One region of the Sphaerisporangium sp. NBC_01403 genome, then DNA from elsewhere that is predicted to be linked to it. Evidence: riboswitches for the same ligand, from Rfam matches in the RefSeq annotation. Region 1 holds a riboswitch; the other holds the start of a gene.
The links. Region 1 has a riboswitch for glycine ahead of gcvT (glycine cleavage system aminomethyltransferase GcvT). Riboswitches for the same ligand answer to the same signal wherever they lie in the genome.
Positions count from the first base shown of each region.

Region 2: it holds a riboswitch for glycine, as region 1 does, so the genes downstream of both, gcvP (aminomethyl-transferring glycine dehydrogenase) here and gcvT (glycine cleavage system aminomethyltransferase GcvT) in region 1, are expected to answer to the same signal.

Region 1 covers NZ_CP109534.1:283,457-297,810, forward strand. The annotation lists gene OG589_RS01165 (DUF3618 domain-containing protein) at 2-346, shown strand; gene OG589_RS01170 (amino acid deaminase/aldolase) at 363-1,550, opposite strand; gene OG589_RS01175 (hypothetical protein) at 1,652-3,196, opposite strand; gene OG589_RS01180 (hypothetical protein) at 3,564-4,196, shown strand; gene OG589_RS01185 (GlxA family transcriptional regulator) at 4,288-5,241, opposite strand; gene OG589_RS01190 (cysteine hydrolase family protein) at 5,313-5,903, shown strand; gene OG589_RS01195 (hypothetical protein) at 6,023-6,613, opposite strand; gene OG589_RS01200 (L-serine ammonia-lyase) at 7,169-8,545, opposite strand; gene gcvH (glycine cleavage system protein GcvH) at 8,649-9,038, opposite strand; gene gcvT (glycine cleavage system aminomethyltransferase GcvT) at 9,035-10,126, opposite strand; glycine riboswitch at 10,262-10,359, opposite strand; gene OG589_RS01215 (gamma-glutamyl-gamma-aminobutyrate hydrolase family protein) at 10,378-11,085, opposite strand; gene OG589_RS01220 (3-oxoacyl-ACP reductase) at 11,089-11,853, opposite strand; gene OG589_RS01225 (aldehyde dehydrogenase family protein) at 11,910-13,253, opposite strand; gene OG589_RS01230 (glutamine synthetase family protein) at 13,255-14,354, opposite strand, start outside.
Region 2 covers NZ_CP109534.1:3,252,940-3,267,293, forward strand. The annotation lists gene OG589_RS15110 (hypothetical protein) at 1-137, shown strand, start outside; gene OG589_RS15115 (tetratricopeptide repeat protein) at 134-961, opposite strand; gene gcvP (aminomethyl-transferring glycine dehydrogenase) at 1,067-3,925, opposite strand; glycine riboswitch at 4,097-4,222, opposite strand; gene OG589_RS15125 (MerR family transcriptional regulator) at 4,391-5,014, opposite strand; gene OG589_RS15130 (bifunctional nuclease family protein) at 5,161-5,631, opposite strand; gene OG589_RS15135 (MerR family transcriptional regulator) at 5,763-6,431, opposite strand; gene OG589_RS15140 (FHA domain-containing protein) at 6,444-6,947, opposite strand; gene OG589_RS15145 (sugar phosphate nucleotidyltransferase) at 7,311-9,812, opposite strand; gene OG589_RS15150 (CDP-alcohol phosphatidyltransferase family protein) at 9,909-10,568, opposite strand; gene OG589_RS15155 (class I SAM-dependent methyltransferase) at 10,740-11,330, shown strand; gene OG589_RS15160 (acyl-CoA dehydrogenase family protein) at 11,392-12,573, shown strand; gene OG589_RS15165 (gamma-glutamyl-gamma-aminobutyrate hydrolase family protein) at 12,593-13,279, opposite strand; gene OG589_RS15170 (globin domain-containing protein) at 13,880-14,354, shown strand, end outside.

The sequences.
Region 1 (14,354 bases):
CATGGCGGACACCGATCCCGAGGCGCTCGAGAAGGACATCGAGCGCACCCGGGCGGAGCTGGCTGTCACCGTGGACGCCATCGTTGATCGCGTGAGCCCCAAGCGGGTCGCGGGGCGGGGCGTCGCCAAGGCCAAGGCCAACGCCGAGCAGCTGGTCACGGCGGCACGCGACATGGCCTTCGGCGTGGCGTACCCGGCGAAGTACGCCGAGCCGGGAGCCTACGGTGAAGAGGACGGCTGGCACGACGACTTCCCTCCGAGGAGCCTCGCGCCGATCCTCATCGGCGTCGGCGCCGTCGTCGTGGTGGGCGCCGCGATAGCCCTCTGGCGCCGCCGCCGCGCCTGACCCTCGCGGGCGCCGGTCAGAGGAAGGTCCTGCCCTCGCCGCGATAGGTCGGCACGGTCTCCACCACGCGGTCGCCCTCGATCAGGTGGAGCGCGTCGAAGCGTTCGCAGAGCTCGCCGGCCTTGGCGTGGCGGAACCACACCCGGTCGCCGATCCGCAGATCGTGGGCAGCCTGGCCGAGCAGGGGAGTCTGCACCTCGCCCGCGCCCTCCCGCGCGTCGTACCGCAGCCCGGCGGGAAGGTACGGCTGAGGCAGCCGGGACGCGCCCGCGGAGCCGGAGGCGTGGTAGCCGCCGCCCAGCACGGTGACCACGCCGTTGACGGGCCTGCGCACGACGGGGAGCGCGAACAGCGCGGCGGGGCGGCCCGTGAAGCCCCGGTAGAAGTCGAACAGGCGCGGGTGGAAGAACCCCGACCCGGCCGCGACCTCGGTGACCGCCTTCTCGCGCGCGGTCTTCTCGACCGACCCGGTGCCGCCGCCGTTGACGAACTCCAGGTCGGTCACCTGCCGGACGGCCTCGGCGATGCGCCCCCTGCGCACGATCAGCTCCCGCTGCGAACGGGCCTGCATCCACCGGATCACCTGGCCGTACGGGCCGGGCACCCGGTCGCCCACGCCCGCGATCTGGGCCTCGTACGCCATCAGGCCGACCATCCGGAACCCCGGGCGCTTCGCGATCTCGGCGGCCAGCTCGGCCGCCTGCTCCGGCTCCCTGACCGACGAGCGCAGCACCCCGGCGCGCAGCCTGCCCGCCAGCGCGGTGAACGCCGCATCGATGTCCAGACATATGCGGATCTCGTGGCGGGACGGCACGGTGTCGACCGCCTCGTCGATGGCGTCCAGGTGCTCGGGGCAGTCGACCATCAGCGTGATCTCCCTGGCCGCCCGCGCGTCACCCGCCAGCTCGGCCAGCGCCTTCCTGTCCGTGGTGGGGTAGGCGACCAGGATGTCGGAGAAGCCCTCGGAGGCCAGCCACAGGGCCTCGGGAAGGGTGAAGCCCATGACGCCGGCGAAGCCGTCCATCTCCAGCACCCGCCGCAGCACGGCCCGGGATCGGATCGACTTGCTGGCCACCCTGATCGGCTTGCCCCGGGCACGGCGGGCCATGGCGGCGCCGTTGGACCGCAGGGCGTCCAGGTCGAGGATGGCGAACGGGGGGTCGAGATCCGCGGTGGCCCGGTCATAGCGCTGGCGGTCGTCCATGACCGAAGCTTAATCCGGGCCCCGTGAACGAGCCTAGGTCACGTTAGATGGCTGTCACGGCACCACTCCGTACCTGGCAAAAAGCGCGCCACAGGGGGACGTCAGTCCGTACCCGGTGCGGGCTGCGCCTCGCCCGGCGCCGGGTGGGTCGCGGCTCTGCGGCGCCCGGCGGGACGCCTGACGCGGCGCAGGCCCTCGAACGTCAGGCCCGCCGCCATGCACGCGACCGGTATGACGGGCACGACGTACCGATGGTCGAACGCGGCGATCAGCGGCGGCAGCACGAGCAGCGTCACGGCCACCGCCCACGGCAGGAGCACCGGCCCGCCCAGCCGCCGCCAGCGCACGAGCACCCCGAACAGGCCCACGAGCATGATGAGCGCCAGCAGCGGGCCACGGACATAGCCCTGCTCCTGGTAGGCGCGCAGCCAGCCGGCGTAGGGCTCGGCGACCACCGTGTCGCCGCTGCGGCCCTGGTAGGCCGAGGTCAGCTCGGGCGCGGTGCGGCCGGACGAGGCGATCTTGTCAGTGAACGGCTTCACGGAGTCGGGGAAGACGTACGCGCTCTGCGGGCCGGGGGTGGGATAGACCCTGCGGGTCCACTCGAAGCCCCACAGGGCGTCCTTGACGCCGGTCAGCAGGAAGTCGAACGGCTGCGCCATGATCGCCTCCGTGGTGAACGTGCCCGCGAGCCGCTCGCGGTCGGCGTCCTTGCGCACCTTGGCGAGCGGCGACCCGGCGTCCCAGATGTAGACCGGAGGCGCGGGACGCTCGCCGACCGGCTCCGTGGGGCAGAGCACCTTCTCGTCGCCGGGCGGCCGGATCTTCGCGCAGTCGGCGAACGTCATCGTGCGCGCCCAGAGCCAGACGTTGCTCTGGCCGAGGCCGTAGCTCCCGTGCTCGCTGTGGAACCACACCGCGTACCCGCCGATGCCGACCGCGCCCGCCAGCGCGACGGCGATCAGGGCCCGCCACCCCGCCCGTGCGAGCACCATGCAGACGAGCGCGATGACCAGCACGGGCAGGCCGACGGTGCGGGTGCAGGTGGCGGCCACCAGCAGGAGCCCGGCGGCCACGGCCGTCCACACGGTCGGGCGCTCCCGCCAGAGCAGCACCGTCACCGCCGCCGTCACCAGGAAGGTGAACAGCAGGTCGGCCATGACCAGGTGCTCAAGCTGGACCAGGTGGACGTCGAGCAGCACCGGGACGGCCGCGAGGGTCGCCCCCCAGCCGGGCAGCCGGGCGCGGCGGCGGAGCAGGGCGTAGACGCAGACCGCCATGCCGAGCCCGAGCAGGTGCTGGACGACCACGACCGCGCCGAAGCTCTCCAGCGGGCGCAGGGCCCACAGGAACAGGGAGTACCCCGAAGGGCGCGAATCCAGCGGCTGCGGATCGAGGGCCGCCTTGACGTAGACGAACGAGTCGGCCCAGAACCACAGCGCCGGGCGGTAACCAAGGACGGCGACCAGCCTCAGAGCGGCTCCGGCGCCCAGCGCCAGCAGGAAGACCCAGTGCGCCCGCGCGAACGACCTGGCTGTGGCCCTCACTTGGCGGGGGGCGGAGGTCTCGGCGGCAGTGGGGGTGGCCGCGTTCGGAGCCGTGCCCGGCAGCACCGGAACCTCCTCGGGGTGACGACGGGGTTTCATGCTAGGTGCCCCGCGCGGCCCCCCGCGCCCTTGTCCACAGGCTCCCAGGGAATCCACATCCGATCGGAGGTGCCCTTCGGTTCCGTCGGCGGCGCACCAGGGTTTCGCGTACGGCCATCCGTACGCTGACCATGTCCGGCATCACCGCAGGTCAGCCTAAGACCCACAGCTACCTTGCGGCTTGCCGTAGCTTCGGGATCTCCAGGCCGACACGGAGGCAGAACGGGGGACCGGGCCGACCTGGGGACATCGTACGTGCCTTCAGAGCAGGGGACTGGGTTGACATCGACGATCGTAATAGAGAGCATTGCTCTCGAAGCAGAGCGTCTGCCAGGGCTCTCACCTCCCCTCGATAGGAACGACACTCGTGAACGTCTCCGTCCCCGCGCTTCCCCGCCCCCGCCTGGGGGCCGCGGCCCTCGCGGCCGCCGGCGTCCTGTTCCTCGCCTATCCGTTGGTGCGGCCGTACGCCGACGAGTCGTCCCTGGCCGGTGCCGCGGCGATGGCCTCGCAGGCCTGGATCGCGTCCCACCTGTTCGCCGCCGTCGGGTTCATCCTGCTCACGCTGGGACTGCTGGCACTCCACCTGGTGCTGAACCAGCGCCGTACCCTTCACGCGCTCGTGGTCACGTGGATCGGCGCGGGCCTGACCCTTCCCTACTACGGCGTCGAGGTCTTCGGCGCGAACGTCATCGGTCACCGCGCCGTCCAGGAGGGCAGCACGTCGCTGCTGCGACTGGTCGACGACTTCCGCTTCGTCCCCGCGGCGGCCACCATGTTCGCGGCGGGGCTCGTGCTGCTGGGCGTCGGTACGACGATGGCGGCCGTCGCGGTCTGGCGTTCGGGCGCGCTGGCACGCTGGAGCGGCGTGCCGCTCGCCGTCGGCTTCGCCCTGTTCATCCCGCAGTTCTTCGGCCCGCCCGCGCTCCGCATCGCACACGGCGCCCTGATCGCGATCGGCGGCGTCCGTCTGGGCCTTGAACTGCTGCGCGCGCGGTAGCGCAGGCGCGTCCGGTCAGGTGGCGGTCGCGTCTGCTCAGGTGGTGAGCGTGTCCGGTCAGGGGCGGGTGCGTCCGGTCTGGCGTTTCTGGTCAGGTGTGGGCGAAGGTGCGGCGGTATCGGCTCGGGGCTGTGCCGACGACTCGGCTGAAGTGGCGGCGGAGCATCGTCGCCGTGCCGAAGCCGCACCGCGTGGCCACCTGCTCGACAGACAGGTCCGTGGTCTCCAGCAGCCGCTGCGCCTCGGTGACCCGCTGCCTGATCAGCCACTGCGCGGGCGTGGTGCCGGTGAGCGCCGCGAAGTTACGGGCGAAGGTACGCGGCGCCGTACGGGCGTGCCTCGCCAGGTCGGTGACGGTGAGCGGCCGGTCGAGGTGGCCGAGGGCCCACTCCAGCGTGGTCGTGATGACCGACTGCGCACCGACGGCCTGCGGGACCGGCCGTTCGACGAACTGGGCCTGGCCGCCGTCGCGGTGCGCGGCGGTGACCATGCGGCGGGCGATCGTGTTGGCCACGGCCGCGCCGTGCGCCCGCCGGACCAGCTCCAGGCAGAGGTCGACACCGCCGACCGTACCGGCCGCGGTCCAGACACCGTCGTCCTCCATGAACAGCACGTCGGGTACGACGACAGTGTCAGGGTGGTCGAGGGCGAGCCGCTCGGTGAGGCGCCAGTGGGTGACGGCCCGGCGTCCATCGAGGATGCCCGCGGCCGCCAGCACGAACGCCCCCGCGCACAGCGAAGCGATCGTCTTCCCGGTCGCACGTGCGGCGCGTAGCGCCTCGGCTACCTCGCTGGGCACTGGGGCGAAGGGGTCCTCCCGGCCGGGTGCCACGACCAGGTCCGCGCCGGCCAGGCCGTCCAGCCCGTGCGTCGCCTCGACCAGCGCGCCGGGGTGCATCCGTACGGGCCGGCCGTCCGCCGAGCAGCGGCGCAGCTCGAAGGCGGGCACCCCGCCGTCCGTACGGTCCATGCCCCAGACTTCGGCGATGACCGCGTAGTCGAAGGCGCGCATGTCGTCGTAGATGAGGGTCGCCACGGTGCGCATGGCAGAAAAGTATCGCACGATGACATCTCTGCCACTCGTGCGTGTACGCCCGCGCGGCGAAGCTTGTCGTCATGAGCGAGATCCAGATCGAGAAGAACGCCGCCCTCATCGTCGTCGACGTGCAGAAGGGCTTCGAGGACCCCTATTTCGGCCGTCGGGACAACCCGGCCGCCGAGGAGAACATTGCCGCGCTGATCCGGGACTGGCGCGCACAGCGGCGGCCGGTCGTGGTCGTGCGGCAGGATTCGGCGCCGGGTTCGCCCCTGGCGCCCGGTATGCCGGGCAACGAGTTGAAGGGTCTTGTGGGGGAGTCCCTGGGGCCGGAGGCGCCCGACCTCTTCGTCACCAAGTCCGTCAACTCCGCCTTCTATGGAAAGCCGAATCTGGACGAGTGGCTGCGCGAGCGCGGGATCGGGCAGATCGTCATCGTCGGTATCCAGACCAACATGTGCAACGAGACCACGGCCCGCATGGGGGGCAACCTCGGGTACCGCGTGCTGTTCGTGATCGACGCGATGCACACCTTCGACGCCTTCGGCCCCGACGGCGAGGTGGTCACCGCCGAGGAACTCACCCGGGCCACCAGCGCCAGCCTCCATCACGGCGGCTTCGCCCGCGTTCTCCGGACGGCCGACCTCCTGACGGCCCCCGCCACGGCCTGACCTTCCCGGCTGGAGGGCCCCGGCGGGCCACTCGTAGCCGGAGGGACCGGCCGGACCCGCAGGTCCGGCCGATCCCTGGGTGCCGGGCTCACCCCCGGGTTCTGGGGTCCCGGCGGCCCTTACTCGCCTTTCCGGCCGGAATCCCGGTGAGCGCTGGGCTCTTCACGCATGACGCGTACATCATCGTGGCCCTTGACGCGCTTCGGGTGGGCCTTCTCCGATGTGTGACGGAACCAGCGGTTCGCGTCCCGGACGAGCGCCTCGCGGGCCTCGCGATAGCTGTGGAACCTGCGCAGGTGCCGCGTGCGGTAGAGGTCGTCGGCGAAATGATTGTTGTGGTGGTGGCCGTGATTCCCCCAGTGGTGTCGGCGGTCGCCGCCTCCGCCGTGCTCGGAGTCGACAGAGACATCGACGTTCTCTCGCGGTTGCGGTTGGTGGAAATGTTCGTGGTGCTTTCGCGGACGGTGGGCGACGTAGCGAATTCGGTGGTGCTTCCGGATTTCCTTTCTGGGCTTCTTCGCGGCGGGAGCCTCTTCCTCGCCTCCTCCGCCTCCGCCGCCGTCGGGTGTCGACGGGAACGTGAGGCGGGCGTGGGCGCCGTTCGAGGTGCCGGCGTGCGAGTTGGCCTGCGCGGGAAGCGGCAGCGCCATGAGCGCCCCGGCCGTCACCGCCGCGCCGATGTAAGCGAACAGGGATCGGTCGTTGATCATTCGCGTCAGAGACTGCCTGTCTCTAGGTGGATGAATCACCTAAATACCCCCAGCTAGTAAATGCAGAGAATCGAGCGCTGTATCACCATAATGGCGGCACATAGGTGAACTACCCCGTATTGAGGCGGCAACACAGATGATTAATCCGGCAAGTGTGTCGACTGCCGTTTAATGCGGCAAATGGGATATGGCCCCGACGGGCCACTTGTGCGGTATATCGGATGAAGCGCTTTATATCCCCATAACTGGGATGATCTCTCTGCGGCGGCCAGGGATCGCACCCCTGCGGGCCGGATCGCCGGCCGGCTCCTTGGGGCGTTCGTTCCGCCTCGTCAGCCGGTCGTGGGGCCTGGCGGATAGCGGCCGCCAGGAGTTTTCCCTCGTAGCCGTGCCGGCTCGGTCTCGTTCACCTGCGCGAGCGTCGACACGTCGCGGGGCGTCGACCAGAATCTGCTGGCCGACGGGCTCGAATCACCCTCGGTGATCGCCTCCTGGCCGCGTCCGCTGGAGTACTACTCCACCTGTCTCGGCGGGCACGCCGTCATGGGCCGGGGATCAGCACTCGATGACGTTCACGGCCAGGCCGCCTCGGCTGGTCTCCTTGTATTTGTCGAGCATGTCGCGTCCCGTGTCGCGCATGGTCTTGATGGCCTTGTCCAGGGAGACGAAGTGGCGGCCGTCGCCGCGCAGGGCGATGCGGGCCGCCGCGATGGCCTTGATCGAGGCGACCGCGTTGCGCTCGATGCAGGGGATCTGCACCAGGCCGCCGATCGGGTCGCAGGTCAGGCCGAGGTTGTGCTCGATGCCGATCTCGGCGGCGTTCTCGACCTGCTCGGGCGTGCCTCCGAGCACCTCGGTGAGTCCGGCGGCGGCCATCGAGCAGGCGGAGCCGACCTCGCCCTGGCAGCCGACCTCGGCCCCGGAGATCGAGGCGTTCTCCTTGAACAGCACGCCGATCGCCCCTGCCGTGAGCAGGAAGCGGATGATGCCCTCGTCGTCGGCCTGCGGCGTGAACCGGTCGTAGTACGTCAGCACGGCCGGGATGATGCCGGCGGCGCCGTTGGTGGGCGCGGTCACGATGCGGCCGCCCGCCGCGTTCTCCTCGTTCACGGCGAGGGCGAACAGGGTGACCCAGTCCATCGTCTGGAGCGGGTCCTTCTCGGGTGCCTCGCTCTGCAGCCGCCGGAAGAGCTGGTTGGCCCGCCGCCTGACCTTGAGGCCTCCGGGGAGCACGCCTTCCTTGGCGCTGCCGCGCCGTACGCAGTCGGCCATGACCTGCCAGAGCCGCAGCAGCTCGGCCCGGATCTCGTCCTCGGTGCGGCCGAAGGCCTTCTCGTTCTCCAGCATCAGCCCGGAGATCGACAGACCGGTCTCAGAGCAGTGGCGGAGAAGCTCCGCCGCCGTGGTGAAGGGGTGGGGGAGCTCGGTGTCATCGGCCTTGATGCGGTCGGCGCCCGTGGCGTTCTCGTCCACGACGAACCCGCCGCCGACCGAGTAGTAGATCTTCTCCCGGAGGGAGTCGCCCTCGGGGGAGAACGCGGTGAAGCGCATGCCGTTCGGGTGGTGCGGCAGCGAGATCTTGCGCTCGAAGACGAGGTCCTCGCCGATCACGAAGGGGATCTCGCGCGAGCCGTACAGCCGCACGGTGCCGGACGATCGCATCTGGGCCAGCCGGCCGTCGATGGAGTCGACATCGACCAGCTCGGGCTTCTCGCCCGACAGCCCCAGCAGGACGGCCTTGTCGCTGCCGTGCCCCTTGCCGGTGAGGCCGAGCGAGCCGTAGAGGATGACCTCCACCCGGGCCGTCTTCTCCAGCAGCCCGTCGCGGTCGAGCCCCCGGGCGAACTTGTGCGCCGCCGCCATGGGGCCGCCCGTGTGCGAGCTCGACGGCCCGATGCCTATCTTGAACAGATCGAAGACGCTGATCGCCATTGATCTCGGCCCTTCGGAGCAGGTTGTGCGGGGGCCCCGGCGAGCACGGACGGCTCGCCGGGGTGATGGCGCTCGGTGGCGGACGGCGGGACGGCCGGGGTCGTCAGGACTCGGCGGTGGTGACGGTGGTGTACTCCTCGGCGCTGAGCAGATCCTCGGGGGTTCCCTCGATGCGCACGCGGAACAGCCAGCCCTCGCCGTACGGGTCGGAGTTGACCAGGGAGGGGTCGTCCACGACGGTCTGGTTGACCTCGACGACCTCGCCCGTCACCGGCGCGTAGATGTCGCTCACGGACTTGGTGGACTCGACCTCTCCGATGGCGTCCCCGGCCTCGACGGTCGCACCCGTCTCCGGCAGTTGGACGTAGACCACGTCACCCAGCGCGTCGGCGGCGAACGCCGTGATCCCCACGGTCACGGTGAGGCCGTCGTCGAGCCCGGCCACCCACTCGTGCTCCTTGGTGTAGCTGAGCTCCTCGGGAATGCTGCTCACATGCTCCTCCGGTAAAAAGGCAGGTCAACCACGTCGACCGGTTCATGGCTACCACGGATGTCGACCGCGAGTCCTTCGGACACATTGGTGTCCACGTAGGCCATCGCGATCGGCTTGCCGAGGGACTGCGAGGGCGCGCCGCTGGTGACCTCCCCAACGACGGTGCCGTCAGTCAGCAGCACCACAGGGTAGCCGTGGCGCGGCACTCGGCGGCCACGCGCGACCAGGCCGGTGAGGCGCCGGCGCGGAGGCACGTCCTTCAGCGGCGCGAGCGCCGCGCGGCCGACGAAGTCGCCCGGCTTGTCGAACTTCACGACCCGGCCGAGGCCCGCGTCGAAGGGGGTCAGCCCGGCGTTCAGCTCGTTGCCGTACAGGGGCATGCCGGCCTCGAGGCGGAGCGTGTCGCGGGCGGACAGCCCGGCGGGGCGCAGGTCGTACGCGTCGCCCGCCTTGGTGAGCTCCTGCCACAGCGGCGCGGCGTCCTGCGCGGCGACGAAGAGCTCGAAGCCGTCCTCGCCGGTGTACCCGGTGCGGGCGATGAGGGCCTCGGCTCCTGCGACGGTGCCAGGCAGCCCCGCGTAGTACTTCAGGCCGGCCAGGTCGGCGTCGGTGAGCGCGCTGAGGATCTCCTGGGCGCGCGGACCCTGGATGGCGATCAGCGCGTAGCGGTCGGACCGGTCGTCGACCTCGGCCTCGAACCCGCGGGCCCGCTCGGTGAGCTCGGCGGTCACCCGCTCGTAGTTGGAGGCGTTGGCCACGACGAGGAACTCCTCGGGGGCCAGCCGGTAGACGATCAGGTCGTCCAGCACGCCGCCGTCGGCGGCGCAGATCATGGTGTAGCGGGCGCGGCCGGGCTCCAGCACCGACAGGTGGCCGACCAGCGCGTGGTCCAGCGCCTCGCCCCCCTGCGGGCCGGTGACGAAGATCTCGCCCATGTGGGAGAGGTCGAAAAGCCCGGCGGCCGTGCGCACCGCGTTGTGCTCGGCGGACTCGCTGCCGTAGCGCAGCGGCATCAGCCAGCCGGCGAAGTCGGTGAGCGTCGCGCCGAGGCTCTCGTGCACCTCGCGGAGCGGTGTGGGTCTGGACATGATGCGCACCTCAGACAGGGTTGGATGAGAGCATCCTCCCCCTCTGTCATCGGTGCCTGAGAGTTTCGCCCGGGTTTTACCGGACTTTCACCTTCGGCGAGGCCCCGTGGAGGGAGCCTGCTTTCCAGAGATCACCTGGCCCGCGCGGTCCTTTGCCTTGTGAGGTTCGCGGGGAGGACTTGCTCCTTCAGGGGTCCTGACCGGATGTCAGGACGCTCTCCCGCACGGGATCATCGGTGTTCCCGCTCACCTTACCAAGACCGCCCGGCCGACGCTGCGGCGACCAGCGCCTCGAACAGGTGACCTTCCTGGCCGGCCTCGGGATGCCATTGGACGCCCAGCGTGAAGGGGTGCCCGGCGAGCTCCACCGCCTCGACCGTGCCGTCGTCCGAGGTGGCGGACACCGCGAGGCCCTCACCGAGGCGGTCGGTCGCCTGGTGGTGGTAGTGGGCGGCGGCGGCCTCCTCGGCGCCCAGCACGCCGGCGATCGCGCTGCCGGGCGCCAGCCGTACGGGCAGGTGGCCGAACTCGCCGGGGGCGGGGGAGTGGCCGCTGTGGCCCACCACGTCGGGCAGGTGCTGGTGGAGGCTGCCGCCCAGCGACACGTTCAGCACCTGGAGCCCTCGGCAGATGCCGAGGAAGGGGAGCTCTGCTTCCAGTGCCGCGCCGACCAGCTCGAACTCCGCCTCATCACGAAATTTCCGGACGTATCCGGTTTGGTGGTGCGGCTGCTCCCCGTACCTGCCGGGATCGACGTCGCCGCCGCCCGCCACGATCAGGCCGTCCAACCGCTCGACCAGCGGCGCGGGGTCGCCCGCCGGGGGCAGGATGACCGGCTGGCCACCCGCCCTGACGACGTGCTCCACATAGGTGTACGGCAGCAGCGCGGCCGGCATCCGCCACACGGTGAAGGCGGCGGGCTCGACGTAGCAGGTGATGCCGATGACGGGTCGCGGCATGGGCTAAAGCGGGGTCACGTAGGCGCCGGAGATGCCGCCGTCCACCAGGAACTCGGCCCCGGTGATGAAGCTCGCGTCGTCCGAGGCGAGGAACGCGACGGCGGCGGCGATCTCGGAGGCCTCGGCGAAGCGGCCCACCGGGATGTGGACCAGGCGCCGCTGGGCGCGCTCGGGGTCCTTGGCGAACAGTTCCTGCAGCAGCGGGGTGTTGACCGGCCCGGGGCACAGCGCGTTGACCCTGATGCCCTCGCGCGCGAACTGGACGCCCAGCTCGCGCGACATGGCGAGCACGCCGCCCTTGGAGGCGGTGTAGGAGATCTGGGACGTCGCGGAGCCCATCACCGCCACGAACGACGCGGTGTTGATGATCGAGCCCTTGCCCTGCCGCCGCATGTACGGGATGGCGTGCTTGCAGCAGAGGTACACGCTGGTCAGGTTGACGTCCTGAACCCGCTTCCAGGCCTCGATGCCGGTGGTCAGGATCGAGTCGTCGTCGGGGGGCGAGATGCCCGCGTTGTTGAACGCGATGTCCACGCTGCCGTAGGTCTCGAAGGCCGTCTCGAACATCCGGCTGACGTCCTCCTCGCTGGTGACGTCGGTGCGGACGAACAGGCCGCCCACCTCGTCCGCCAGCTTGGCGCCGCCGTCCTCGTCGAGGTCGGCGCACACGACCTTCGCGCCCTCCTCGGCGAAGCGGCGTGCCGTGGCGAGGCCGATGCCGCCCGCCGCCCCCGTGATCACGGCGACGCGGTCCCGCAGACGTTGCATAGTGACGAACTCCCTGGTGCTTGGGTGAACTAGAGCCGCCCGGGCGGAGCCCGGGATCAGTGGGCGATGAAGACGTTCTTGGTCTCGGTGAAGGCGGCCAGCGCGTCCGGCCCCAGTTCGCGGCCGAGGCCAGACTGCTTGAAGCCGCCGAAGGGCGTCCAGTACCTCACGGACGAGTGGGAGTTGACGGAGAGGTTCCCCGCCTCGACCGCGCGGGCCACCCGGAGTGCCCGCCCCACGTCCCGGGTCCAGATAGACCCCGAAAGCCCATATTTCGTGTTATTGGCGAGCTGTACGGCGTCCGCCTCGTCCTCGAACGGGACCACGCTCACGACCGGCCCGAAGATCTCGTCCGTGAACGCGCGGTCGTCCAGCGAGTCGTGGGTCAGCACGGTCGGCGGGAACCAGAAACCCCTGCCGGACGGGCACGAGCCCTGGAAGCGCGGCGTGCCGGTGACGAACGACGCGACCCGTTCGCGGTGCTCGGCGCTGATCAGCGGCCCCATGTCCGTGCCCGGATCGAGCGGGTCGCCCACCTTCAGGCCCCCGACGGCCGTGCCGAGCCGGTCGAGGAACTCCTCGTACACGGAGCGCTCCACCAGGATCCGCGAGCGCGCGCAGCAGTCCTGCCCGCTGTTGTCGAAGACCGCCGAGGGCGCGCTGGCCGCGGCCTGCTCCAGGTCGGCGTCCGCGAACACCACGTTGGCGCTCTTGCCGCCGAGCTCCAGCGTGAGCCTCTTGACGTTCTGCGCGGCCCTGGCGGCGATCAGCTTCCCGACCTCGGTCGACCCGGTGAACACGATCTTGTTGACGCTGGGGTGCTCCACGAGCCGGGCCCCCGCGACCTCCCCTGGTCCAGGCAGCACCTGGAGCACCCCCTCGGGGAGGCCGGCTTCGAGGGCCAGCTCCGCCAGCCTCAGAGCCGTCAGCGGGGTCCATTCGGCGGGTTTCACGATGACGGTGTTGCCGGCCGCCAGCGCCGGGGCCGCCCCCCAGGTCATGATCACCATGGGGAAGTTCCACGGCACGATCACCCCGACGACGCCGAGCGGCTCGGCGAACGTGATGTTCACCCCGCCCGCCACCGGGATCTGCATGCCGTGGTTGCGCTCGGGCGCGCCCGCGTAGAAGTGCAGCACGTCGCGGACGTTGCCGGCCTCCCAGCGGGCGTTGCCGATCGGGTGGCCCGCGTTGGCGAGCTCCAGGCCGGCCAGCTCGTCGCCGTGGCGGTCGACCAGGTCGGCGAAGCGCCGGAGCAGCCGCGCGCGGTCGCCGGGCGCCACGTCCCGCCAGGCGGGGAACGCCTTCCTGGCACGCTCCACCGCGCGGTCGGTCTCGGCCAGGTCGGCGAGCTCGACGTCGGCGAGCACGTCCTCGGTGGCAGGGTTGATGATCTTCATGTCACATCCGCTCGAATCCCCGGAAAAGCTCCCAGTCCGTGACGGCCGCCTCGAAGGCGGCCAGCTCGACCCGGGCGTTGTTCGCGTAGTGCTCGACGACCTGCTCGCCCAGCGCGTCCTTGGCGATCTTCGAACCCTCCCACAGGGTGAGCGCGTCGCGCAGCGTGGCGGGCACGGTCTCGGCGCCCGCGGTGTAGGCGTTGCCGCCGTACGCGTCCTCCAGCGGCAGCTCGTTCTCGATGCCGTGCAGGCCCGCGGCGACCAGCGCCGACACCGCGAGGTAGGGGTTGACGTCCCCGCCGGGCACGCGGTTCTCGATGCGGAGCGAGGGCCCGTGCCCGACCAGCCGCAGGGAGCAGGTGCGGTTGTCCACACCCCACTTGACCGCCGTGGGGGCGAAGCTTCCGGGGACGTACCTCTTGTATGAGTTGATGTTGGGCGCGTACAGCAGCGTGAGCTCGCGCATGGCGGCGAGCTGGCCCGCGATGAAATGCTCTCCGACCTTCGACAGCCCGTGCCCGCCGTCCCCCGCCATGACCGGCTCGCCGTCCGCCGTGCGAAGGGAGATGTGGATATGGCAGGAGTTGCCCTCACGCTGGTTCGGCTTGGCCATGAAGGTGATCGACATCCCCTCCTGGGCGGCGATCTCCTTGGCCCCGTTCTTGTAGATCGAGTGGTTGTCGCAGGTGGCGAGCGCCTCGGTGAACCTGAAGGCGATCTCGTGCTGCCCGAGGTTGCACTCGCCCTTGGCCGACTCGACGTACATCCCCGCGCCCTCCATGCCGAGCCTGATCCGGCGCAGCAGGGGCTCGACGCGGGCGCCGCCGAGCAGCGAGTAGTCGACGTTGTACTGGTTGGCGGGCGTGAGGTCGCGGTAGGCCTTGGACCAGGCGCTCTCGTAGCTGTCGTTGTAGACCACGAACTCCAGCTCGGTGCCGACGTACGCCGCCCAGCCGCGCTCGGCGAGGCGGGCGAGCTGCCCGCGCAGGATCTGGCGGGGGGAGGCGGTGACGTCGGAGCCGTCCTCCCAGAGCAGGTCGGCCATCAGCATGACCGTGCCCTCCTGCCAGGGCACCCGGCGCAGGGTGGACAGGTCGGGCT
Region 2 (14,354 bases), 3.0 Mb from region 1:
CGACGCTGGTGGCACGCTCGTACTCCAGCGGTGCCGGAACCTGCATGACGCCGGAGGCCCTGGCCGCCGCGATGGCCAGGATGCTGCCGACCGGCACCTTCCTGTCGCTGCGGCCCGTCTCCCCCGCTCCCGCCTAGTCGCCTTCCTCGCCCTCGGCGGGCTCCTCGTCGCGGTGCAGGCGCAGGCGCACCTGCTCGGCCACCCCCTCGTCGGGGTGCTCCAGGCCGTACGTCCACACCGTCTCGGCGTCCGCGTCGCGCCCGCGCAGCGGGAGGGTGCGGGCGAGGAGCTCGATGGCGAGCGCCGCGCTGTCGGTGTCCTCGCCGCCCTCGGCCGCGGCGGCGAACTCCCCGCAGGCCATGTCGAGGTGGGCGATGCCGAGCAGCACGCGCAGCCGGCCGGAGTCGGCGACGCCCGGCACGTCGAGCGCCTCGATCAGCACGTCGGCGGCCTCCCCCGGCTCCCCCTCGGCGAGGAGGTACTCGGCGAGCCGCTGGGCGGCCAGGGAGCCGGTGGCGGGGTCGCGGGTGGCGAGCGCGGCGCGCAGCGACGCCTCGGCCTCCCGATCGTCCCCCTGGCGCACGGCGATGCGCGCCAGCGCCATGTGCGCCGCGGGCAGGTAGGCCGGGGTGCCCACGCCGATCACGGCCTGCCAGGCGGCACGCGCCTGGTCGGCCATGTCGTCCCTCTCGAACCCGCGTGCCAGGTGGCAGGCCGCCTGGGCGGCGTACTCCGGATGGCCGGTGGCAAGGGCCGTGCGCGCCGCGGCCCTGGCCCCGGCCACGTCGCCGCGCTGCTCCAGCACGACGGCGAGTCCGACGGCCGCCTGGGCGCGGTCGGCCTCCTGCTCGTCGGCGGCCAGCTCGGCGAAGATCTCGGCCGCCGCGTCGAGCTCACCGCTCTCGGCCAGCCGCCGCGCGTCGTCGATACGCCGGCCGGACTGCACCTCGTGCGCCGCCATCGGGACCTCTTCTCCGGATAGGGGGTTCCCCGGGCCTCGCGACGCGGGCGCGCCGTCGCGCGCGACATATTATGCCGATGCGGACGGGCGCCCGAGGCTGGTCGCCTAGTCTTCGTATGCCTCCAGCGGGGGGCAGGAGCACACGAGGTTGCGGTCGCCGTACGCCTGGTCGATGCGGCGCACCGGCGACCAGTACTTCGCCTCGCGGAGGGCCGGCACGGGGTAGGCCGCCTCGGTGCGGGTGTAGGGGTGGGCCCAGTCGTCGGCCACCACGCTGTCGGCCGTGTGCGGGGCGTTGCGCAGCGGGTTGTCGGCCCGGTCGTAGGCCCCGGAGGCGACCTTGGCGATCTCCTCCCTGATCGCGATCATGGCGTCGCAGAACCGGTCGAGCTCGGCGAGGTCCTCGCTCTCGGTCGGCTCGATCATCAGGGTGCCCGCCACGGGGAACGACATGGTGGGCGCGTGGAAGCCGTAGTCGACCAGCCGCTTGGCGACGTCGTCGACGGTGACGCCGGTCTCCTTGGTGATCTGGCGCAGGTCGACGATGCACTCGTGCGCCACCAGGCCCTCACGGCCGGTGTAGAGCACCGGGTAGTGCGGGGCGAGCCGCCGCGCGAGGTAGTTGGCCGACAGGATCGCCTGCTCGGTGGCCGCCTTGAGCCCGTCGGCACCCATCATCCTGACGTAGGCCCACGAGATCGGCAGGATGCCGGCCGACCCGAAGGGGGCGGCCGAGACCGGGCCCACCGGGCCGTCCTCCAGCGGGTGGCCGGGCAGGTAGGGGGCGAGGTGGGAGCGGACCGCCACCGGGCCGACGCCCGGACCGCCGCCGCCGTGCGGGATGCAGAACGTCTTGTGGAGGTTCAGGTGGGAGACGTCCGCGCCGAACGACCCGGGCTTGGCCAGCCCGACCAGGGCGTTGAGGTTGGCGCCGTCGACGTAGACCTGGCCGCCGGCCTGGTGGACCCGCTCGCAGACCTCGGTGATCGTCTCCTCGAACACGCCGTGCGTGGAGGGGTAGGTCACCATGATCGCCGCCAGCCGGTCGCGGTGCTTGTCGATCTTGGCGTTGAGGTCGGGGACGTCGACGTTGCCCTCGTCGTCGCAGGCGACCACGACGACCCGCATGCCCGCCATGACGGCGCTGGCGGCGTTGGTGCCGTGGGCCGACGACGGGATGAGGCAGACGTCGCGCTCGGTGTCGCCGTTGGCCCGGTGGTAGGCGCGGATCGCGAGCAGGCCGGCGAACTCGCCCTGGGAGCCCGCGTTGGGCTGCAGCGAGACGGCGTCGTACCCGGTGACCTCGGCCAGCCAGCCCTCCAGGTCCTTGATGAGGCGCACGTAGCCCTCCACCTGGTCGGCGGGGGCGTAGGGGTGGATGTCGGCGAGCTCGGGCCAGCTGATCGGCTCCATCTCGGTCGTGGCGTTGAGCTTCATCGTGCAGGAGCCCAGCGGGATCATCGACCGGTCGAGCGCGATGTCCTTGTCCTGAAGCTTGCGCAGGTAGCGGAGCATCGCGGTCTCGGAGCGGTGGGAGTGGAACACCGGGTGGGTGAGGAAGTCCGTGGTGCGCAGCAGCCCGGCGGGCAGCGCGTCGGAGGTGGCGGTGTCCAGGTCGTCCAGCACGATGCCGGTGAGGCCGAACGCCTCCCAGACCGCCCGCAGGTCGGCGGCGGTGGTCTTCTCGTCGCAGGAGACGCCCACGTGGTCGGCGTCGGCCAGGCGGAGGTTGACCCCCCTGTCCCTGGCCGCCGCGACGATCTCGGCGGCCCTGCCGGGGACGCGGGCGAGCACGGTGTCGAAGAAGTCGTCGTGCACGACCTCGACGCCCGCGCCGCGCAGACCGGCCGCGAGCACTGCGGCGTGCCGGTGGGTGCGCTGGGCGATGCGCCTGAGCCCCTCGGGGCCGTGGTAGACGGCGTACATGCCGGCGATCACGGCGAGCAGCACCTGCGCCGTGCAGATGTTGCTGGTGGCCTTCTCGCGGCGGATGTGCTGCTCGCGGGTCTGCAGGGCGAGCCGGTACGCCGGGCGGCCGTCGGCGTCCTGCGAGACCCCGACCAGGCGCCCGGGCATCTGCCGCTGGAGCCCCTCGCGCACCGCCATGTAGGCGGCGTGCGGGCCGCCGAACCCGAAGGGGACGCCGAAGCGCTGGGAGGAGCCGACGGCGATGTCGGCGCCCATGGAGCCGGGGGCCTCCATCAGGGTCAGCGCGAGGAGGTCGGCGGCGGCGACCACCAGGGCGCCGCGGGCGTGGGCCTGGTCGGCGACGGCGCGGAAGTCCTTGACCTCTCCGCTGGCGCCCGGGTACTGGACGAGCACGCCGAACAGCTCGCCGTCGGGCAGGCCCCGGCCGAGGTCGGCCTCGACCAGCTCGATGCCGAGCGGCTCCGCGCGGGTGGCCAGCACGGCCTTGGTCTGCGGGAGCGCGTCGGCGTCCACGACGAACACCGGGGACTTCGCGCGGCCGGCGCGGCGGGCCAGCGTCATGGCCTCCGCAGCGGCCGTGGCCTCGTCGAGCAGCGAGGCGCCGGCGACGTCCAGCCCGGCCAGGTCGCTGATCACGGTCTGGAAGTTCAGGAGGGCCTCGAGGCGTCCCTGCGAGATCTCGGGCTGGTAGGGCGTGTAGGCGGTGTACCAGCCGGGGTTCTCCAGCAGGTTGCGCCGGATGACCGCCGGGGTGATCGTGTCGTGGTAGCCGAGCCCGATCATCGAGGTCAGCACCTGGTTGCGGGAGGCGAGCGCCCGCAGCTCGGCGATGGCCTCGGTCTCGCTCGCCGCCTCGGGCAGGTCGAGCGGACCCTCCGCGCGGATCGCCCCGGGGACGGCCAGGGCGATGAGGTCGGCGACGGACTCGTAGCCCACGGCCTCCAGCATGCGCGCCTGGTCGGCGTCCGCCGGGCCGATGTGCCGGGTGGCGAAGGGCGGTGCGGACAGGTCGCGAAGCGGTGACCGATCGGTCATGAGGCCCTCCTGAGGGTGGTGGAGACCGGCGCTGGAGCGCGCGCGTATGCCGGGTCTCCCCCTCTGTCATCGCGACATCCTCATCGCGACCTGAGAGCTTCATCCGCATAAATGCGGATTTGCACCGTCGGTGAGACACGCCTGGCGGGCACGTCTACTTTCCAGAGTCGCCTCACCCGTGCGGTACGTGGGCCTGAGAGATTCCGGGGAGGTTGCTCCTTCGGCGCCCGGGTCACGCACCGGCACCGCGTGGAGCGCGGAACCGGCCCGTGCCAGGGACTCTCCCGCACAGGGTCGTAAGCCTTGCGCCAATCGTACCGTCCCACCCCGAGTTAGGGGCTACCCCTATCGCCCGGGTTTGCCGGACTTTACCCCTGACCTGCGGGTTTGCGAAGATCCAGCCCCGTCCCCACGGGATCTCCGCTCACGCGGGCCACCACCCCGCGCCGCAGCAGGTGACCTGGGTCACCCGGTCTTGCGGGCCTTCCTGCGCCGAGCCAGCTCGTCACCCGGGTGCTCCTCCGTGGAGTCCCGGTCGGCCGGCTCCGCGCGTTCCCCCGGCAGCTCCGCCAGGGATCCCTCGACCTCGCGCCAGACCCCGCCCAAGGCGATGCCGAACACGCCCTGGCCGCCTTCCAGCAGATCGATCACCTCGTCGGCCGAGGTGCACTCGTAGACGCTCACGCCGTCGCTCATCAGGGTGATCTGCGCGAGGTCGTTGACCCCGCGCTCCCGCAGATGCTGCACCGCCGTGCGTATCTGCTGGAGCGACACCCCGGTGTCGAGCAGGCGCTTGACCACCTTGAGAACGAGGATGTCGCGGAAGCTGTAGAGCCGTTGCGACCCCGAGCCCTGCGCCGCCCGTACCGACGGCTCGACCAGCTGGGTTCGCGCCCAGTAGTCGAGCTGGCGGTAGGTGATGCCGGCCGCCGAGCACGCCGTCGGGCCGCGGTATCCCACGTCGGCGGGCAGCGACGCAGGCCGCTCGTCGAACAACAGGCCCTGCTCACCCGCGCGCTCCCGCGCCGACTGGCGCTGGGCCGGATCATGCTGGCCGGCCGTCTTTCCCTCGCCGCTGCTGACCGCCACTGCGGACCTCCGGCTTTCTCTCATCCCACGGTCTGATCTGGGGGTTCGTGAATTACAACCGTGGTTTCCCTTGCACCGTAGGACTGGCGCGATCCTCAGTCAACGATCCCGCCCGGCGCGTCGTGAAGCGTAAATGCCCGATATGGCTAACCCGCACGACCGAAGTCCTCGGGCGTGATCGTGTCCAGGAACTCGCGGAACTTCTCGACCTCGTCCTCCTGATCGTCGGGGATGATGACGCCGGCCTCGCGCACGACATCCTCGCTGGCGAAGATGCTGGCACCGGTGCGAAGAGCCAACGCGATCGAGTCGGATGGGCGTGCGCTCACCTCGACACCGTTGGAGAACACCAGGTCAGCGAAGAAGATCCCGTCGCGCAGCGCCACGATGTTGACCGTCTGCAACCGCACGCCGAGAGCTTCGATGACGTCCTTGAACAAGTCGTGGGTGAGCGGCCGGGGAGGCGGCTCCTCTGCCTGTGCCAGAGCGATGGCCGTGGCCTCGGTCATCCCAATCCAGATCGGCAGATAACGCTCACCCTTCGCCTCCTTGAGCAGGACGATGGGCTGGTTGGAGGGCATCTCGACGCGGACCCCCACGACCTCCATCTGCAACACAGGCTGCTCCGTCTCATTGGGTCGCCGGCCCGCTCCGGGCCTGTTCCCTTGCGGCTCTCGGCTCGCGGCGTGACCATCGCCGCAAAATTCAACGTAACATCCCCGCACCCCGAAATGTCCGGGCGGCTCCGTCAGCGGCCCAGAATGCCCCGTAGACCGCCCCGCACCAGGGCGGCGTGCAGCTCCTGGAGCAGGACGGAGAGCTCGCGGGCGGTCTCCTCGGCCTGGTCGACGGCGCCGGGGGCCCGGCGGCGCAGCAGCGGCGCCACGGCCTGCTCCACGAGCCCCGCCTCGCGCTCCGCGGCGGCCCTGAGCACCCGCAGATGGCGGGGGTGCAGCCCGAACCTTCCGAGCGCCCCCGAGGCCCTGGCGACGGTGAGGGCCTCGGCGTCGTACCACCGGGCGACCGGGGTCAGCAGGCCGTAGTCCTCCAGCTCCACGAGGGTCTCCTCGTCGAGCGCCGCGGCCTCCAGCAGCTCGGCGCGGCTCAGCCGGATCTCCGGCGACTCGGCCCCGACGGCGCGGGGCCGGGTGACGCCGTCGCGCTCGGCGGTGTCCAGATGGTCCTTGATCACGCGCAGCGGAAGGTAGCGGTCACGCTGGGCGGTGAGGATGTAGCGCAGGCGCTCGACGTCGGCGTGGGTGAACTTGCGGTATCCCGAGGGGGAGCGCTGGGGCTCGATGAGCCCCTCGCCCTCGAGAAAGCGGATCTTGGAGACGGTGACGTCGGGGAAGTCGCCCCGCAGGATCTCGAGGACTTCCCCGATGCTCATGAACGCCCTGGCCGCCTGCGCGCCCATCACCGCTCCTCCTCACCCACGCGTGAGGAACACCAGCCGGAACTTGCCGATCTGGACTTCGTCGCCGCCGGAGAGCGGTAGCTCCTCGATGCGCTCCCGGTTGACGTAGGTGCCGTTGAGGCTGCCGACGTCCCTGGCGGTGAAGTAGTCGCCCCGCCGGTAGAACTCCGCGTGCCTGCGCGACACGGTCACGTCGTCCAGGAAGATGTCGCTCTCGGGGTGGCGGCCGGCCGTGGTCAGATCGCTGTCGAGGAGGAACCGGCTCCCGGCGTTGGGCCCGCGCATCACGACCAGCAGGGCCGTGCCGGCCGGCAGCTGCTCGACCGAAGCCCGATCGGGGATGAGCGTCTGTCCCGTCGCGTCGCCGTCCATCGCCTCGATCCCACTGAGTGAGATCGTGGAGGTGGTGTCCCCCGGCGTGTTTTCGACACGACTCAGCGGCGACCCGCACCGTGAGCAGAAACGGGCGTCGTCAGGGTTGGCATGACCGCACTGCGTGCAGTAGACGCTCGGCATCGATCGGCTCGGCCTCCTACCGCGAAGTCGCGGCGACGGTGCTCTGGGCGGCGTGCCTCGGTTCTTCGCTTCTCATAGTTGCTCAGACTGCGAATGCCGCAACTTACGCTGATGAGTCGCAAAGGTCAAGATGAGGGCAGGCTCGCGGGTTCGGACATGCTGCTGGTGGGGCTCGCTCGGTCCTCGCTTACGGGGGCTCGCGTATCTCCTGACGGCGCTCGCCCCTCGTTGCTTCCGACTCGGCTCGCCACGCCGGTCCAAAGCTACCGCCCGCGCCGCCCTCCGGTCCATGCGGCGCGCCGTTCAAATGTGACTGGAAACGGGTGGTTCGGGGCAGAACGTACCCGTTCCAGGGGCGGGTGCTCAGGTGCCCACGGCGTGCTCCACCACCCGGGCCCAGCGCTCCAGGAGGCCCTGGGCGACGTCCAGGTCGTCACCCTCCGCCCAGATATGGGTGACGGCCTCCGAGGGGTCGGGAAGGATCAGGGCCCAGCCTCCGTCCTCCTCGACCACGCGCACGCCGTCGGTGGTGTCCAGGTGGTACCCATCGGCCGCCTCGACGACCGACCGCATGACCGCGCCCTTGGCGGCCCACGGGGTCGGCACGGTGCGTTTGAGCATCTTGGCCTGCGGGATGCGGGCGTCGATCTGGCTGAGCGACAGCCGGGTGCGGGCCACCAGGCCGAGGATGCGCAGGAAGGCGGCCAGCCCGTCGACCGTGGGCGCGAACTCGGGGACGATGAAGCCGCCGCGCCCGTCCGCCGCGAAGATCAGCTCGGGGTCGGCCGCCGCGGAGGTGAGGGCGTCCAGGGCCGTGGAGGTCCACTGCACCTGGGCCCCGTGGAACCGGCACACCTGCTCGGCCACGCGGGTGGTGGTCACGGGCAGGGCGACCCGGCCGCCGCGGCGCTCGGCCGCCACCAGGTCGAGGACGACGAGCTGCGCCCGCTCCTCGCTGATCAGCTGGCCCATCTCGTCGACCAGGGAGACGCGCTCCCCGACCGGGTCGAAACGTACGCCGAAAGCGGCCCTGGAGGACCCCACGAGCTCCGCCAGGCGCTGGAGGTCCCTGCGGCGCTCGGCGAGCGTCTCGGTCGGCGAGGCGTCGTCCAGGCGGTTGTTGACGGTGAGCACGTCCACCCCCACCCGCCCGAGCAGGCTCGGGAGCACCAGGGAGGAGGTGCCGCCCGCGCAGTCGATGACGACCTTCATCTCGGCGTCCCGCACGCCGGACATGTCGACCCAGCGCAGCAGCTCGCGGGTGTAGTCCTCGACGGCACGGGCGGGGAAGCTCAGCTCGGCGATCTCCCCGGGGAAGGCGCGGCGGAACTCCTGCCGGGAGAAGACGCGCTCCAGCTTGCGCTGCGCGCCCTGGGAGAGGTCGGCGCCGTTCTCGTCCATGAAGACGATGTCGACGCTCTGGGGGTCGCCCGGGGTGGTGCGCAGCGCGATGCCGCCCGAGGCGGTCTCGTTGGAGGTGTGGAAGCGCGCGACGGGCAGCGGGGTGGCCTCCAGGTCGAGCACGTTGATCGCGCTCGCGGTGAGCGCGCTGATGACCGCCCGCTTGAGGGCGCGGGCCGCGCGGGAGGAGTCGCGCGAGGTGATGACCGAGGCGCCCTTCTTCAGCGTGGTGGCGTACGCGCTGGCGAGGCGGACGCACAGCTCGGGGGTGATCTCGACGTTGACCAGGCCGGAGACCCCGCGCGGCCCGAACAGGCTGCGCTGGCCGCGCGACTCCCAGATCACGCTGGTGTTGACGACCGCGCCCGCCTCGATCGTCTTGAACGGGTAGATCTTGACCCCGGAGGAGACGTAGGCCTCGGACTCGATCACGCACTCGTCGCCGACGACGGCGTTCTCCTCGATGCGCGCGCCGGTCATCACGTCGGTGTTCTTGCCGACGACGCAGCCGCGCAGGTTGGCGCTCGGCCCGATATAGACGTTGTCGTGGACCACGGCGCGGTGCAGGAAAGCGCCCTCCTTCACCACGACGTTGTCGCCGATGACGGTGTACTCCCGCAGCTCGGCGCCCGCCTCGACCTTGGCGTAGCCGCCGATGTACAGCGGGCCCTTCAAGATGGCGTCGGGGTCGACGGAGGCGCCCTCGGCGACCCACACCCCCGGGGAGAGCTCGAAGCCGTCGGCGTCGAGCCTCACCCGGCCAGACAGGGCGTCGGCCTGCGCCTTGAGGTAGCTCTCGTGGGTGCCGACGTCCTCCCAGTAGCCGCCGGTGATGTAGCCGTACAGCGGGGCGCCCTGGGCCAGCAGCTTGGGGAACACGTCGGCCGACCAGTCGACGGGCACCCCGGGGGCGACCTCGTCGAGGACCTCCGGCTCCATCACGTACACGCCGGTGTTGACGGTGTCGGAGAAGACCTGCCCCCAGGTGGGCTTCTCCAGGAAGCGCTGCACCCTGCCCTGCTCGTCGACGATGATGATGCCGAACTCCAGGGGGTTCGGGACGCGCTTGAGGCCGATGGTGACGAGGGCGCCGTTCTCCTCGTGGAACCGGATCAGGTCGGTCAGGTCGATGTCGGTCAGCGCGTCGCCGGAGATCACCAGGAAGCGCTCGTCGCGCAGCTTGTCGGCGGCGTTCTTCACACTGCCCGCCGTGCCGAGCGGGATCTCCTCCGTGGCGTAGTGGAGGCTCATGCCGAGCTCGTCGCCGTCGCCGAAGTAGTTGCGCACCAGGGCGGCCAGGAACTGGACGGTGACGACGGTCTCGGTGAAGCCGTGCCGCTTCAGCAGGCGGAGCACGTGCTCCATGATCGGCCGATTGACTACGGGAAGTAGGGGTTTGGGCTGGTTCGCGGTCATCGGCCGCAGCCGAGTCCCCTCCCCGCCCGCCATCACGACGGCCTTCACAGATCACCCTCCGTCTGTCTCATCACGGTGGGCACACGGCCACGCTCGCGCGGGCAGTAGCCGCGGGGACTCGCCGGGACGGGCCCCCACGATCGCTCATGCCCGGCTCGCCCCTCCGATGAGCCGGCGCCCCTGAACCACGTACAGCGCCCCCGCCCACCAATACAGACCTGTTCCCCAGATGGCAAAGGCCCATCCCAAGATCCGGGCTATGTCGGCGTACCAACCGTCGTGGGACGCCAGGAAAAGCAGCGGGAAGGCGTAGAGCAGGTTGGCGGTCGCCGCCTTGCCGAGGAAGTGGACCGGCAGCGCCGGGCCGAAACCGTGCCTGCGGAGGACCGGAACGCCGAGGAGCAGCAGGACGTCCCTACCGACGATCACGGCGGTCAGCCACCAGGGGATGACCCCGCGCAACGTCAGCCCGATCAGCGTGGCCAGGATGTAGAGCCGGTCGGCGAGCGGGTCGAGCAGCCTGCCGAGCTTGCTGGTCTGGTTCCAGGCCCGGGCGAGCTTGCCGTCGAGCCAGTCGGAGAACCCCGCCGCCATGAGCAGGATGAGCGCCCACCCGTCGGCCTTGGGCCCCAGCACCAGCCACAGGAACACCGGCACGCCGAGCAACCGCAGCAGACTCAGCATGTTCGGAACCGTCCAGATCCGGTCCTCCGCCGATCTCACCCGTGACTCTCCCCTCGTGAACCTGGTGCCGACCCTAGCCGGTGCGAAGCGCCGGGCGGCGGTGGGGGCGAGTCTCGCCACGGGCCGTATCGTGAAAGGACGAACCTCCGTGCCCGCCCACGCGGCCCATGACTCGAATTCCGCGGCGTAGACGGCATCCTCCTCAAGATGGAGAAGATGTCTTCCAGAGGCGCACGAGATCGGCCGAACGGTGGAAGCGAGCAGACCCTTTTGTTCTTTAAGGTCGGTGCCATGGCCAATGACGCAGCCCTCTTCTTCGGGCAGTTCATGCGCTCGCCCGGCACCACCGGGGCGGTCGCGCCCAGCTCCCAGCGCCTGGCGAGGGTGGTCGCCTCGCCGGTGCCCGAGCGCGGGGACCCCGTCATCGTCGAACTCGGCCCGGGGACGGGCGTGTTCACCAAGGAGATCCAGCGGCGTCTCGGCGGGCGAGGGCACCATCTGGCCATCGAGATCAACCCCCGTCTCGCCGCGGGGCTGGCCGACCGGCACCCCGGCGCCAAGATCATCGTCGGCGACGCCGTGAACCTGCCCCAGCTCCTGGCCCACCATGGGCTCGAGCGGGCCGACGTGGTGGTCAGCGGGCTGCCCTGGGCGGCCTTCCCCGCCGGGCTCCAGGACAGGCTGCTCGGGGCGATCCGCGAGACGCTCACGCCCCAGGGCACCCTCACCACCTTCGCCTACGTGCACGCCCGCACGCTGCCGCCCGCCATGCGCTTCCGCCGCCGCCTGATGGAGGCGTTCGAGGAGGTCGTGCCGAGCAGAACCATCTGGGGCAACGTGCCTCCGGCCTTCGTCTACCACGCCAGGCGCCCGCGTCACTGATCTCGCACGGCCACCGAACTTCGTTCTACCATTGCGCGGCAACGGGAATGGAGTGATCACGGTGGACTTCACGCTTCCGGAGAGCGCCCGCGACGTACAGCGCGGCGTCGCGGACATCTGCTCGCGCTACGACATGGACTACTGGCAGCGGTGCGAGGCGGAGAAGCGCTGGCCCGATGAGGTGTGGGCCGAGCTGGCCAAGGGCGGCTGGCTCGGCCTCGCGGTGCCCGAGGAGTACGGCGGGGGCGGCCAGGGCCTGCTGGAGCTGACCGTGGCGACCGAGACCCTGTCGGCCTCGGGCTCGGCCGGCGGGTCCGCGTTCACGTACGTGCTGACGCCCGGCTTCGGCGCGCTGACCATCGCCCGCCACGGCTCGGCCGAGCAGAAGGCTGCGCTGCTCCCCCGGCTCGCCGCCGGCGAGATCGAGACCTGCTTCGCGCTCACCGAGCCCGACGCCGGGTCCAACTCCCTGGCCATCTCCACCTCCGCCCGCCGCGACGGAGGCGAGTACGTCATCAACGGGCAGAAGATCTGGATCACCGGCGTCCAGCGGGCCACCTGGATGCTGCTGGTCACCCGCACCATCCCGGCGGCCGAGGCCAGGCCGCGCACCAACGGCCTCACCGTCTTCCTGGTGAACGTGCCGGAGGCGGTGGCGGCGGGACGGCTGTCCTACCGGCCGATCCCGAAGATGGGCGCCAACACCACCCCGTCGAACATGGTGTTCTTCGACGACCTGAGGGTGCCCGCCACCAGCGTGCTCGGCGAGGTGGACCAGGGAGCGGCCGTGCTGTGGGACATCCTCAACCCCGAGCGCATCCTGCTGGGCGCCAGCGCCCTCGGCGGCGCGGAGGTGGCGCTGCGGGTCGCGGTCTCCTACGCAAAGGAGCGGGAGGTGTTCGGCCGCCCGATCGGGGCCAACCAGGCCATCGCCTTCCCGCTCGCGCAGGTCAAGGCGAAGATCGAGCTGGCGAGGCTGATGCTCTACAAGGCGGCCTGGCTGTTCGACCGGCGCCTGCCCTGCGGCACGGAGGCCAACATCGCCAAGCTGACCGCCTCGCAGGTGGCCTGGGAGGCGGCCGACCACGCCTTCCAGACGCACGGCGGGATGGCGTACTCGCTGGAGTACCCCGTCGCCCGCCTGCTCGCGGACGCCCGCATCGGCAAGGTGGCGCCCGTCACCGAGGAGCTCCTGCTCAACTACCTGGCGACCCAGGTGCTCGGCCTGCCCCGGAGCTTCTGAGCCGCGGGGCCGCCGCGCCTCACGGCATGGCGGCCTCGACCAGGGCGTCCACCAGGCGGTTGTCCTCGCCGCGCTCGGGGTGCCACTGGACGCCCACGCAGAACCGGTGGCCCTGGAGCTCCACGCCCTCGACGATCTGGTCGTCGGCCCACGCCACGGCGAGCAGGCCCTCGCCGAGCCGCTTGAGCGCCTGGTGGTGGGGCACGGCGACCTCGATGCGGTCGCCGACGGCCTTGCCGACCTTGCTGGAGACGCTCACCTGGATGACGTGCGGCGTGCTTGCGGCGTGCCGCTCATGGTGGACCGCCTCGGGCAGCCACCGGATCAGGGTGCCGCCCAGCGCGACGTTCAGGATGTGCATGCCGCGCGCCACGCCGAGCACGGGTACGCCGGCCTGGACCGCGGCCCTGGCGAGCCCGAGCTCGAACCTGTCGCGCTGCGGCTGGGGCTCCTCGAGCCTCTCGTCCCGCTCCTCGCCGTAGGCGCCGGGGTCGACCTCCACGCCGCCGGCCAGGATGAGCCCCGACAGGCCTCGGATGTAGCCGTCGATCGCTCCCAGGCTCAGCGGGGGGATCAGCACGGGGGAGCCCCCGGCCTTGTCCACCGCCTTCGCGTAGGCGGGCGGCGAGAGCACGGCCTCGCGGACCCACGTGCCCCAGCGGGCGGCGTCGAAGTAGGTGGTGATACCGATCAACGGTCGGGACATACGGTCTCCAGGGGCTCGCGCAAGGTCGTACCGCCATGTCACGGCGGCACCCAGCCCATCAGCAGTGGCAAGCCCATCATGGCGCACAACATTTCGGGTATGTCACGTATCCGGGGTATCAGTCACGTCACTTCCGCAACATCTGTCCCACAAGCCCCCCTCTTCCCGGCGGCGGCGGGTACTCCTCCGGCCCGCCGGGCACCGCGCTGGAACGGTCCGCCACGACAGGGTGGTTACGCAGGTCCGGGTCGCCGCCGGGGCGGCGGTCCCGAATTGCGATTGCGGTAAAAGGCGAATGTGATTCTCTTTCATCTAGATTCCCCGGCATCCCGAGCATCCATTACGGAGAATCACCCACCAATTACTAAGAGTTCGCTTTCCCGGCACCTTGTGGTGAAACGGTTGTGAGGCTCATGCGGGAATGGAAGACTCCAATTCGAGCGATCGGTTGAGCCGGGGCCGCCGGACGCTCGTTACCCGGACCGTCAGGGAGGTGGAACAACAAGATCGGATGTCGAATCCGGTCGATTAGGGTGGCGTCGATATATGTCGTTGAATCCGCGTCTCGTAAAGGAAAGCTTCTCAGCCATCCAGCCCGTCATGGGCAAGGCCGTCGCGTACTTCTACGGGCGGCTGTTCGCTGAGGGCCCACACCTGCGGAGCATGTTCCCCCCCGCCATGGACGTCCAGCGGGACCGTCTCTTCAGCGCGCTGACCCGCATCGTCTGGAGCCTGGACAGCCCCGACAGCCTCGGCTCCTACCTGGGCCAGCTCGGCAGGGACCACCGCAAGTACGGCGTGCTGGCCGAGCACTACACCGCCGTGGGCAACGCGCTGCTCGCGACCATCAAGCGCTTCGCGGGCGACACCTGGACCAGCGAGGTCGAGGCCGCGTGGGTCGCGGCCTACACCGTGGCGGCCAACCTCATGATCGAGTCCGCGGAGGCCGACGCCGGCGTCTCCCCCGCCTGGTGGCTGGCGGAGGTCGTGGACCACGAGATGCGCGCGCCCGGCATCGCCGTCATCACCCTGCGGCCCGGCACCCAGATGGACCACGTCCCCGGGCAGTACGTCA